2 regions of the Phocaeicola sp. ICN-14070 genome follow, and region 2 is predicted to be linked to the other one. Evidence: riboswitches for the same ligand, from Rfam matches in the RefSeq annotation. Region 2 holds a riboswitch; the other holds the start of a gene.
What was found. A riboswitch is a leader RNA that binds a small molecule or an ion and turns the genes downstream of it on or off. The one in region 2 is predicted to bind cobalamin.

Region 1: another riboswitch for cobalamin. It lies ahead of WKT20_RS07025 (TonB-dependent receptor plug domain-containing protein); the one in region 2 lies ahead of WKT20_RS09230 (anaerobic ribonucleoside triphosphate reductase).

What each region holds. Positions count from the first base shown of each region.
Region 1 is NZ_JBBKBF010000017.1:50,144-54,582, forward strand. Features, by position in the region: gene WKT20_RS07025 (TonB-dependent receptor plug domain-containing protein) at 1-2,026, opposite strand, end outside; cobalamin riboswitch at 2,086-2,296, opposite strand; gene WKT20_RS07030 (potassium/proton antiporter) at 2,689-4,149, shown strand; gene WKT20_RS07035 (RNA degradosome polyphosphate kinase) at 4,146-4,439, opposite strand, start outside.
Region 2 is NZ_JBBKBF010000027.1:42,179-46,617, reverse strand. Features, by position in the region: gene WKT20_RS09230 (anaerobic ribonucleoside triphosphate reductase) at 1-1,862, opposite strand, end outside; cobalamin riboswitch at 1,894-2,084, opposite strand; gene WKT20_RS09225 (CCA tRNA nucleotidyltransferase) at 2,342-3,772, opposite strand; gene WKT20_RS09220 (hypothetical protein) at 4,101-4,439, shown strand, end outside.

The DNA.
Region 1 (4,439 bases), on a different contig from region 2:
CAGCTGTTATTTTCCATGAACGCCCTGGCATTGGATAATACTTTATTACCTCATATTGCTCATTCATGAAATTAATTAAATCTGCCTGTAGTCTTAAACGACAGGTCTTAAATGAAAATTGCCGAGAAAGAGTTAGCGTTTGTTCCACATATCCTTCAATCTCATTCTCTGGAATATTCTGTGAGAAGTAATATCTTTTTCCGACTCCAATCAAACTATATCCTAATTTTACCCATGGAGTTTCCAAAATGACGGAACCGTTCCCATTATGTTCTGGCGTATAAGGCAATTGATCCTTATAATTTTTAGCATTCGGGTCAGTCAAATCAACAGCCTTTTGCCATGTATAACTTCCTGATACATATGCTTTAAACAATTCACCTAAAGGAATACCCATAGAAAGAGTAATATCCACTCCCCATATATGAGTTTTCCCATAATTCGCCATTCTCCATACATAAGTAGAAGGAAAAGCCACTATCTTGTCTGTTACCTGATTGAAGTACACATCTCCTGTAAATGTCAAATAGTCCCATACAGAGTTCCTTTTGGCCCCCCACGTTACGCCTATGTTATATTCCTTTGCTTTTTCCGGACGAAGAGAACGATTTCCTAAACGATAATAATACAAGTCGTTAAAGGTTGGGGTACGAAAAGTACTTTTATACATAGCCCTTAAAAAGAAATCTTGTTCACTGAAAGGTTTCCAATTCACCGAAAAAGAAGGGGATAATTTCTTCAAATCATCCGGCTTTTCTCCACTCTCCACATGTTCCTTTATATATGTATTTATCAAGGAAGCATCCATTTGCACACCATCCAATTGATAGCGAGCATGTAAGGCTGTCAAAGAAGTCACACGAGTGGGAAACGGACAATCCGGTAAATTGCTATCCAGTGTATTCACTGCTAAATCTTGAGCCAATGATACGGAAAAGCCCTGAAACGGTCGATACAAAACAGCTCCTGAGGCATAATATTCATGCTGGGTATAATGATCTGTGGAAACTCCCCCCTCATATTGTGCCCCCTTATCCTGGTATTTATTCCAGGCATAATTGTATTTAGCCAATGCCTGTAATGACCATTTCTCAGCTATTTTATCCTGATATTTTGCTTGCACAAAAGCATTCTTATCCCAAAGGCGTTCATTTGAAACAGGATTATACAAAATCACAGCTCCCGGTAATCCACGTTCTGACTGATAATAGTATGCCTTAACATTCAATTTTTTATCTTCCTTAAATTCATGAACAAGATTCCATTCCGTATGCCAGGAATCCACTTCCGAATTCGTTCTTTTCTCTGTCTGAGTATATTTCCCATTTTTCAGCAAAAAAGGATACTGTCCATCCGAACGTAAATAGTCTCCGTCAACAGACAAGACCGTCTTTTCGCCTAGCTGTTGTCCATATCGAAAATAAGGATTAACCAGTCCAAAAGAACCGCTTTTTACCTGAAACAACAATTGCCATTTTCTATCCTCCAGAAACTCGGGACGAGATGTTTCAATATTCAAGACTCCAGCCGAAGCATACAGTCTGGCAGACTGAAGCATATCTTCATTCTGACCTACACTTAACGATAAAGACTCTACGTTGTCTAAAGAAAAACGCCCTATATCTATCTGTCCAGCCTGACAATTGCTTACCGCAACTCCATCATAACTAATTGCAGTATGGGCAGCTCCCATATTTCGAACGGAAACTGTTTTCAATCCTCCCGTACCTCCATAATCACGCACATCAGTGCCTGCAAAACGCCTTACCGCATCTGCCATATTCTGAATACCCAGATCTTCCATCATGTCTTTTCCCAAACGCTGCACGGGAACAACTGAAGATATTTTATTCATCGTCTTCTTCCCACTCACCGTCACATCCGGAATCTGGTGCACCTTTCCTGTAATACTATCAGAGTCCGCATGTTGGGCATAAATAATATCTACACCTGCAAACAAGCAAAGACACATAGCTATAAGAAAGCGACAGCCGACAGTAATAGCCAGTTTCTTCAATCTGTTCATTTAAGTTTTAATTGTAATTCTACATTACGCACGTTCTTGCCATTCTTTCCTCGAGAATGCAAGCATGACTTTGTTTTGCAGGTCTTCTGACTTACTCCCGTTTGTCTTGCCTTCCCATCTTCATTTAAAAGACAGTGGCCTTGCAGAGGGTAGACAAACGTAAATGTCTGGAGCTTACAGCAGCGGGACTGTCCGGGACTTTCACCCGATTCCCTTTTCATCCGCGATTTCGCCAAACCGGAAATCAATACGGAACAAAACATTGCAAATATACATTTTTCCTTGAAAACAAAAATAAATTTCTATAGAATTATAGTACCATTCCACAAACAAGTATAAATTGCCCTACATATTCCTAATTTTCTCCTCATACATTCTACAAAACGTAGGAAAAAGTTCTCTGTTTCACAGTGCGAGATTTATATCCCACAGTGTGAAATATGTATCCCACACTATGGTTTTTGTATTTCACAGTGTGAAACAGAGAATTTGTCGTAGAATTTTCCACTTTTAGCAAGTACATACTGAAAAAGTACTACAGAAGAGACAATAGATTCACAAAAATCTTTACAAAAAGCATTTGCCTGCCAAACATTTTCTTACCTTTGAACATTATAATACATATACAACATTCACATTACTTTATTTATTATTACATAATCATGATTTTTACAGCTGAAAACATACTGATGATTGGCTCCATCCTTATTTTTTCCAGCATTCTCATCAGTAAAACCGGATACCGGTTTGGTATTCCCACTCTTCTACTTTTCCTGATAGTAGGAATGTGTTTTGGCAGTGACGGACTCGGACTGCAATTCAACAGTGCTTCAGACGCGCAATTCATTGGAATGATGGCACTAAGTATTATCCTGTTTTCCGGAGGTATGGATACCAAATACAACGAAATCAAACCCATCCTTACTCCCGGTATTGTACTGTCAACTGCCGGTGTATTGCTTACAACCTTGCTGACCGGTATATTTATATTCTATATTTCCGACTGGAACCGAACCAACATAGAATTAACCCTGCTTAGTTCCTTGCTGCTTGCCGCTACCATGTCGTCTACAGACTCTGCTTCTGTGTTCAACCTACTCCGCTCCCAGCGCATGAACTTGAAACAGAATCTACGCCCCATGCTAGAATTGGAGAGTGGAAGTAACGACCCGATGGCCTACATGCTGACCATCGTACTGATACAAGTGATTTCAAGTGGAAGTAATCCTGATTTTCTACTGATTACCAAAGACCTGCTCGTGCAGTTCTTCTTCGGTGGAGTCATCGGTTACGCCATGGGACGATTCAGCGTATGGCTGATAAACCGCATCAACCTGTCCAACAGTTCGCTTTACTCAATCCTCTTGTTGAGCCTGGTATTCATTACCTTCACCATTACGGACCTGCTGAAAGGAAATGCCTATCTGGCTGTCTACATCATGGGAGTCATTCTTGGAAACACCCGACTGGCTTTCCGAAAAGAAATCAATACCTTTATGAGCGGACTGACCTGGCTTTTCCAAATTATCATGTTCCTTACTTTAGGACTACTGGTCAACCCACACGAAATGCTCGATATCGCAGCGGTAGCCTTACTGATTGGTGTGTTTATGATTCTCGTTGCCCGTCCGCTCAGCGTATTCCTCTGCCTGCTACCTTTCCGTAACATTACGAATAAAGGCAGACTGTTTGTTTCGTGGGTGGGACTGAGAGGAGCTACCCCCATCATTTTTGCGACTTATCCGGTATTGGCACAGATTGAAGGTTCGCAGCAATTGTTCAACATTGTATTCTTCATCACGCTTCTGTCTTTGGTCATTCAGGGGATGACCATTACAAAGGCGGCAAAAATCCTGCAGCTGGACTTGCCCGCACCTAAAGAAGGGAATGAATTTGGAGTGGAACTGCCGGAAGAAATCGACACCCGCCTGAATGACCTCACCCTGACAGCCGAAATGCTGGAAAATAAAAACAGACTGGCCGAAATGCAGATTCCCAAAGGAACGTTGGTTATGCTCGTGAAACGTGGCAGTGAGTTCCTGATTCCCAACGGACAAATGGAATTGAAACCAGGAGACAAATTACTGCTTATATCAGAAAACAAAAACAAGTCGGCTGATTAGTTCTCAGCCAACTTGTTTTTCAAATATTCATAAAAATCGTACTGCGCGCGCACATCATCGTTACCCGGTTTTCTTTTAAAGATATTCCGCAACTGATTATCTACCCAACATGCTTTCCGATTGGCCGATAACTGGAGTTCCAGCATGTCTGTCAATTCCCGACGAAGTCTGCCGTCGAGAATAGGAGTTACCGCCTCGATACGACGATACAAATTACGACGCATCCAGTCGGGCGAACCGATAAAAACTAACGGATCACCTCCATTCCCAAAGTACCACACGCGGGCATG
Region 2 (4,439 bases):
TTGTTCATCTCTTCAATAGCCTCGTAAAGCGTGTTCCACGCCTGCTGGTTATGTCCATGTCCTTGGCCGTATAATGCCATCATAGCATTGTGTCCTCCAATAAAGCCGATACCTAAAGTACCCTGTTTCAACACATCTCCGACTTCTTCGTTGGGATGAAGGGCACCTCCACCTTTCCATACATTATTGCCCATCATGAACGGGAACTGACGCGCAAGAGCGGTATGCTGGTACTGGTAACGGGTATACAACTGCTCTGCGATGAATTCAGCCATGGAGTGTACCGACTGGAGGAAAAATTCCTTTGCTTTCTGGAGCTTGCCTTCCGGAGTCTCGTTAGTCAGACTTTCTGCTTTCCGGTGCGCTTCAATGGCCAGACGAGGCAGGTTCATGGTCGTAAATGAAAGGTTACCTCTTCCCAATGAAGTCTTTTCTCCATTCAGGTTCTCGAATACGCGTGTGCGGCATCCCATGGTTGCCAGTTCATAACGGTAACGTTTCGGGTCGTCAGCACTCCATTTCTCGTGTTTGTTGAACGGAGTATCCAGGAACATAAAGTTAGGGAACAGTGCTTTGGCCGTCGTACGGCATGCCTGCAGGAAGAGGTCGAAGTTTGGGCATTCAAACTTCACTTCTCCTGAGAGAGCTGCTTCAAAATCCTTCATGGCCAGTTGATAATCGGCTTCGGAATAGCTCACTCCGTCTTTCACTTTAAAAATCTGGATAGGGAAGACTGGAACTTCTCCATGATTCCCCAAGCCTTCGATGGTAGCTTTCAATAATTCCTGAATCACCATTCTTCCTTCTGCCGAGGTGTCCGTACCATAATTGATGGAACTGAATACCACCTGATTACCTCCTCTGGAATGCATGGTGTTCAAGTTGTGGATAAAGCCCTCCATGGCCTGATGTGTATCTTTGCGGGTTTGTGCCAGCGTTTTGCGGAGCACGTACTTCAATTCGTCTGCTGTCAGGTCGATGCCTTCCGCTTGCAAAGAATCCAAGTAAGCCTTTTCAGTCTCTTCGTTAGGAGCGATGCTGTGGAAATGGGCACGTATCCCTTTCAGGATTTCTTTCTCGTCCGTTGTGTGGCCTTTGATGTCGAGCAGCAATCCTAAATGAGTAGCCATGACTTTCTGGAAACTTTTCAGCACTCCCTTGGCCATGAAAAAGTCGAAGGCCGGAATTGCCTGTCCTCCGTGCTGTTCATTCTGGTTCGTCTGGAAAATGATGGTAGCCAGTGTAGCGTAACTCTGGATGGACTGCGGCGTACGGATGCTTCCGTTCTTGGTGTGAAATCCGCGTTCGAACAAATCATCTAAGTCATACTGTATGCAGGTAGTCGTCTTTGTGGGATAATAATCCAGGTCGTGGATGTGTATGTCGCCCATCTGATGCGCTTCTGCATATTTTTTCGGAAGAAGATATTTGTAAGTATAGTCCTTGGTGATTTCTGAAGCAAAAGTCATCATCTGTCCGGCCGGTGTATGACTTGACATGTTGGCATTGTTCAGGTTTACATCATTCTTGTCGATGGCCACAATACCGTCCATGATATGTTTGATGTGTGTTTTCCGGTCTCTTTCCGTATTTCTCCACTGACGGTAGATGATGTATTTCTTGGCCACTTCTGGCTGCCCCTTCATTAATTCGTTTTCCACAAGGTCCTGAATTTCTTCCACACCGATGGTAGGCTGCGAGAAGTGTGACACTACCTGTCGGGTAATCAGATCCAGTTCCTCTTTCTGCTGAGGAATGCCGGTTGCTTCAAAAGCCTTTCCGATGGCGTTGGTGATTTTTGCGGCTGAAAAGTTTTCCTGCTTTCCGTCGCGCTTGATGATGCGGATTTCTGTCAAATTCATTTTTTCAATTAAATGAGGTAAAACATAACTTATAATTGTGCTTTTCCGGGCAGGTCTTCTGACTGATCTTTCCCCACAGACGCCTTCCCATGAATTCGATTCACAGTGGCTTGCAATGCATGTCCAGGTTTACGCAAGAATCACAGCAGCAGGTACTGTTGCCGATTTCCACGGCATTCCCTTTTGAAACGGTTAGGTTACCTTTTGAAAAGCAGGACAAAGATAGAGATTTGGGAGAAAAATAAAAAATGAGATTTTCCGAATGTTTCTAAATTGGGAGAACTTTTATGAACGAAATCCTCCTTGTATGACATTGTAGGAGGTTTAATTGGGTAACTCTAATTTGTAATAGCTCTCAGATATTGGAAATTCTGAAATATTTTTCTAGTTTGTCGACAAGCGAATAACTATATCGGAAAAATCTTTCGAAGCTTCTGTAGGTCAAGGGTGACAGAGGCTTCGAAAGAGGTTGGGTTAGCTTATTTTTTTTCAGGCAGGTTCACGGGCTTTAGTCCCATTTGTTCCGCCTTTTTCAGCATATATTCAAAGGCTGCGTCGTGCTCGTTCGGGATGGCACCATCCAGAATCGCATCCTTGATAGAACTTTTCAGGCTTCCGATTTCACGGCAAGGCTGCAGGTTGAATACCTGCATGATTTCGGCTCCGTCTACGGGCGGTTGGAAGTTCCGGATGCGGTCTTTTTCTTCCAAATCTTTCAGCTTCTGGCGCACCAGTTTGAAGTTGTCCAGAAAGCGTTGCTTGCGGGCTTCGTTTTTGGAAGTAATATCTGCTTCGCAAAGCATCATCAGATCGTCGATGTCATCACCGGCTTCGAAGAGCAGGCGGCGTACGGCCGAGTCGGTCACTTCTTCATCGGCAATCACAATCGGACGCATGTGCAGACCGACGAGTTTCTGTACGTACTTCATTTTCTCGTTCATCGGAAGCTTCATCTTACGGAAGATTTCCGGAATCATTTTCTCACCGATGAAATTGTGGTTATGGAAGGTCCATCCTGCCTTAGGTTCCCAGCGTTTGGTTCTCGGTTTGCCAATATCGTGTAGCAGGGTAGCCCAGCGTAGCCACAAGTCGTTGCTTACGCGTGAAATATTATCCACCACTTCAAGCGTGTGGTAGAAATTGTCTTTGTGACCGCGTCCGTTGCGTACTTCCACTCCCTGCAGTGCCACCAGTTCCGGAAAAATCAATTCCAGCAGTCCGCAGCGGTCCAGGTCGATAAAACCCTTGGAAGGGACAGGTGACAGCAAAATCTTGTTCAGTTCGTCGGCGATACGTTCGCGCGAGATAATCTTGATGCGTTCCTTGTTGCGTTCCAGTGCTTCGAACGTTTCATCGTCTATATAGAAATTCAATTGCGTGGCAAATCGTATGCAGCGCATCATGCGCAGCGGGTCGTCGCTGAACGTGATGTCCGGATCAAGCGGAGTACGGATGGTACGTTCCTTCAGGTCATCCAGCCCGCCGAAGGGGTCTACCAATTCTCCGAAACGTGCCTTGTTCAGGCAAACCGCCATGGCATTGATGGTGAAGTCTCTGCGGTTCTGGTCATCTTCCAGTGTGCCGTCTTCTACTATCGGCTTGCGGCTGTCGTGGCTATACGATTCCTTGCGTGCCCCTACAAACTCCACTTCGGTATCCTTGAACTTGACTTGTGCCGTACCGAAGTTCTTGAAAACAGATACATGCGCACCTCGTCCCAGCTTTTTGCCGAAAGCCTGAGCCATTTCAATTCCGCTTCCTACCACCACTACATCTATGTCCTTGGAAGGTCTGTTCAGGAAAATATCTCTTACATATCCACCTACAACATAGCATTCCAGTCCCAGCTCATCGGCCGTTTCTGATATCAGACTAAAAATTCTGCCAGCGAAGTGTTCTTTCAGTTCCATTGTATGCATTTTTTCAATTTGCCGCAAAGTTACAAAAAAAATCCCTTTGTCCATTTTTTGCCGCTTGCTTGAAATCTTACATTTGTTTTTCTGGTTGTGGAAAGACATTGAGGAAACATCAGGCTGTTAAGAAACAAACCTTTCTGCATGTTTTACGTTTCGCTTGTGCGAACCCTATGTTTCTCAAGGCCGAAACGTAGGTTTTCCTTTCGCAAAACGTAGGTTTCCGGTGAGGGAAACATAGAAAATGCATGGAAAAAAGCAGGAATGTGCGGAGGAGTTCCGAAAATAGTTGTATTTTTGCCTGCATAGAATGATAGATAAACGTATGAAAAAGATAGGATTATTGCTCGTTCCGATGGCATTGGCACTTTCTGCTTGCCAGAACGGTGAGAAGCAGGCTGGCCAGTTGTTTCAGCGTGCGGAATCTGCGTATGCGGCAGGTGAGTACAGCCTGGCTAAATTGCAGATAGATAGTATTCGTACCCTGTATCCCAAGGCATTTGAAGTGCGCAAGGCGGGCATCAAGCTGATGCAGCAGATTGACCTGGCTGAACAGACCAAGACGTTGGCTTATCTGGACAGCATGATGACGGTGAAGCAGGCTGCGCTTGACTCCATCAAGGGAAAGTTTGTATTGGAAAAAGATACAGCCTATCAGGAAGTA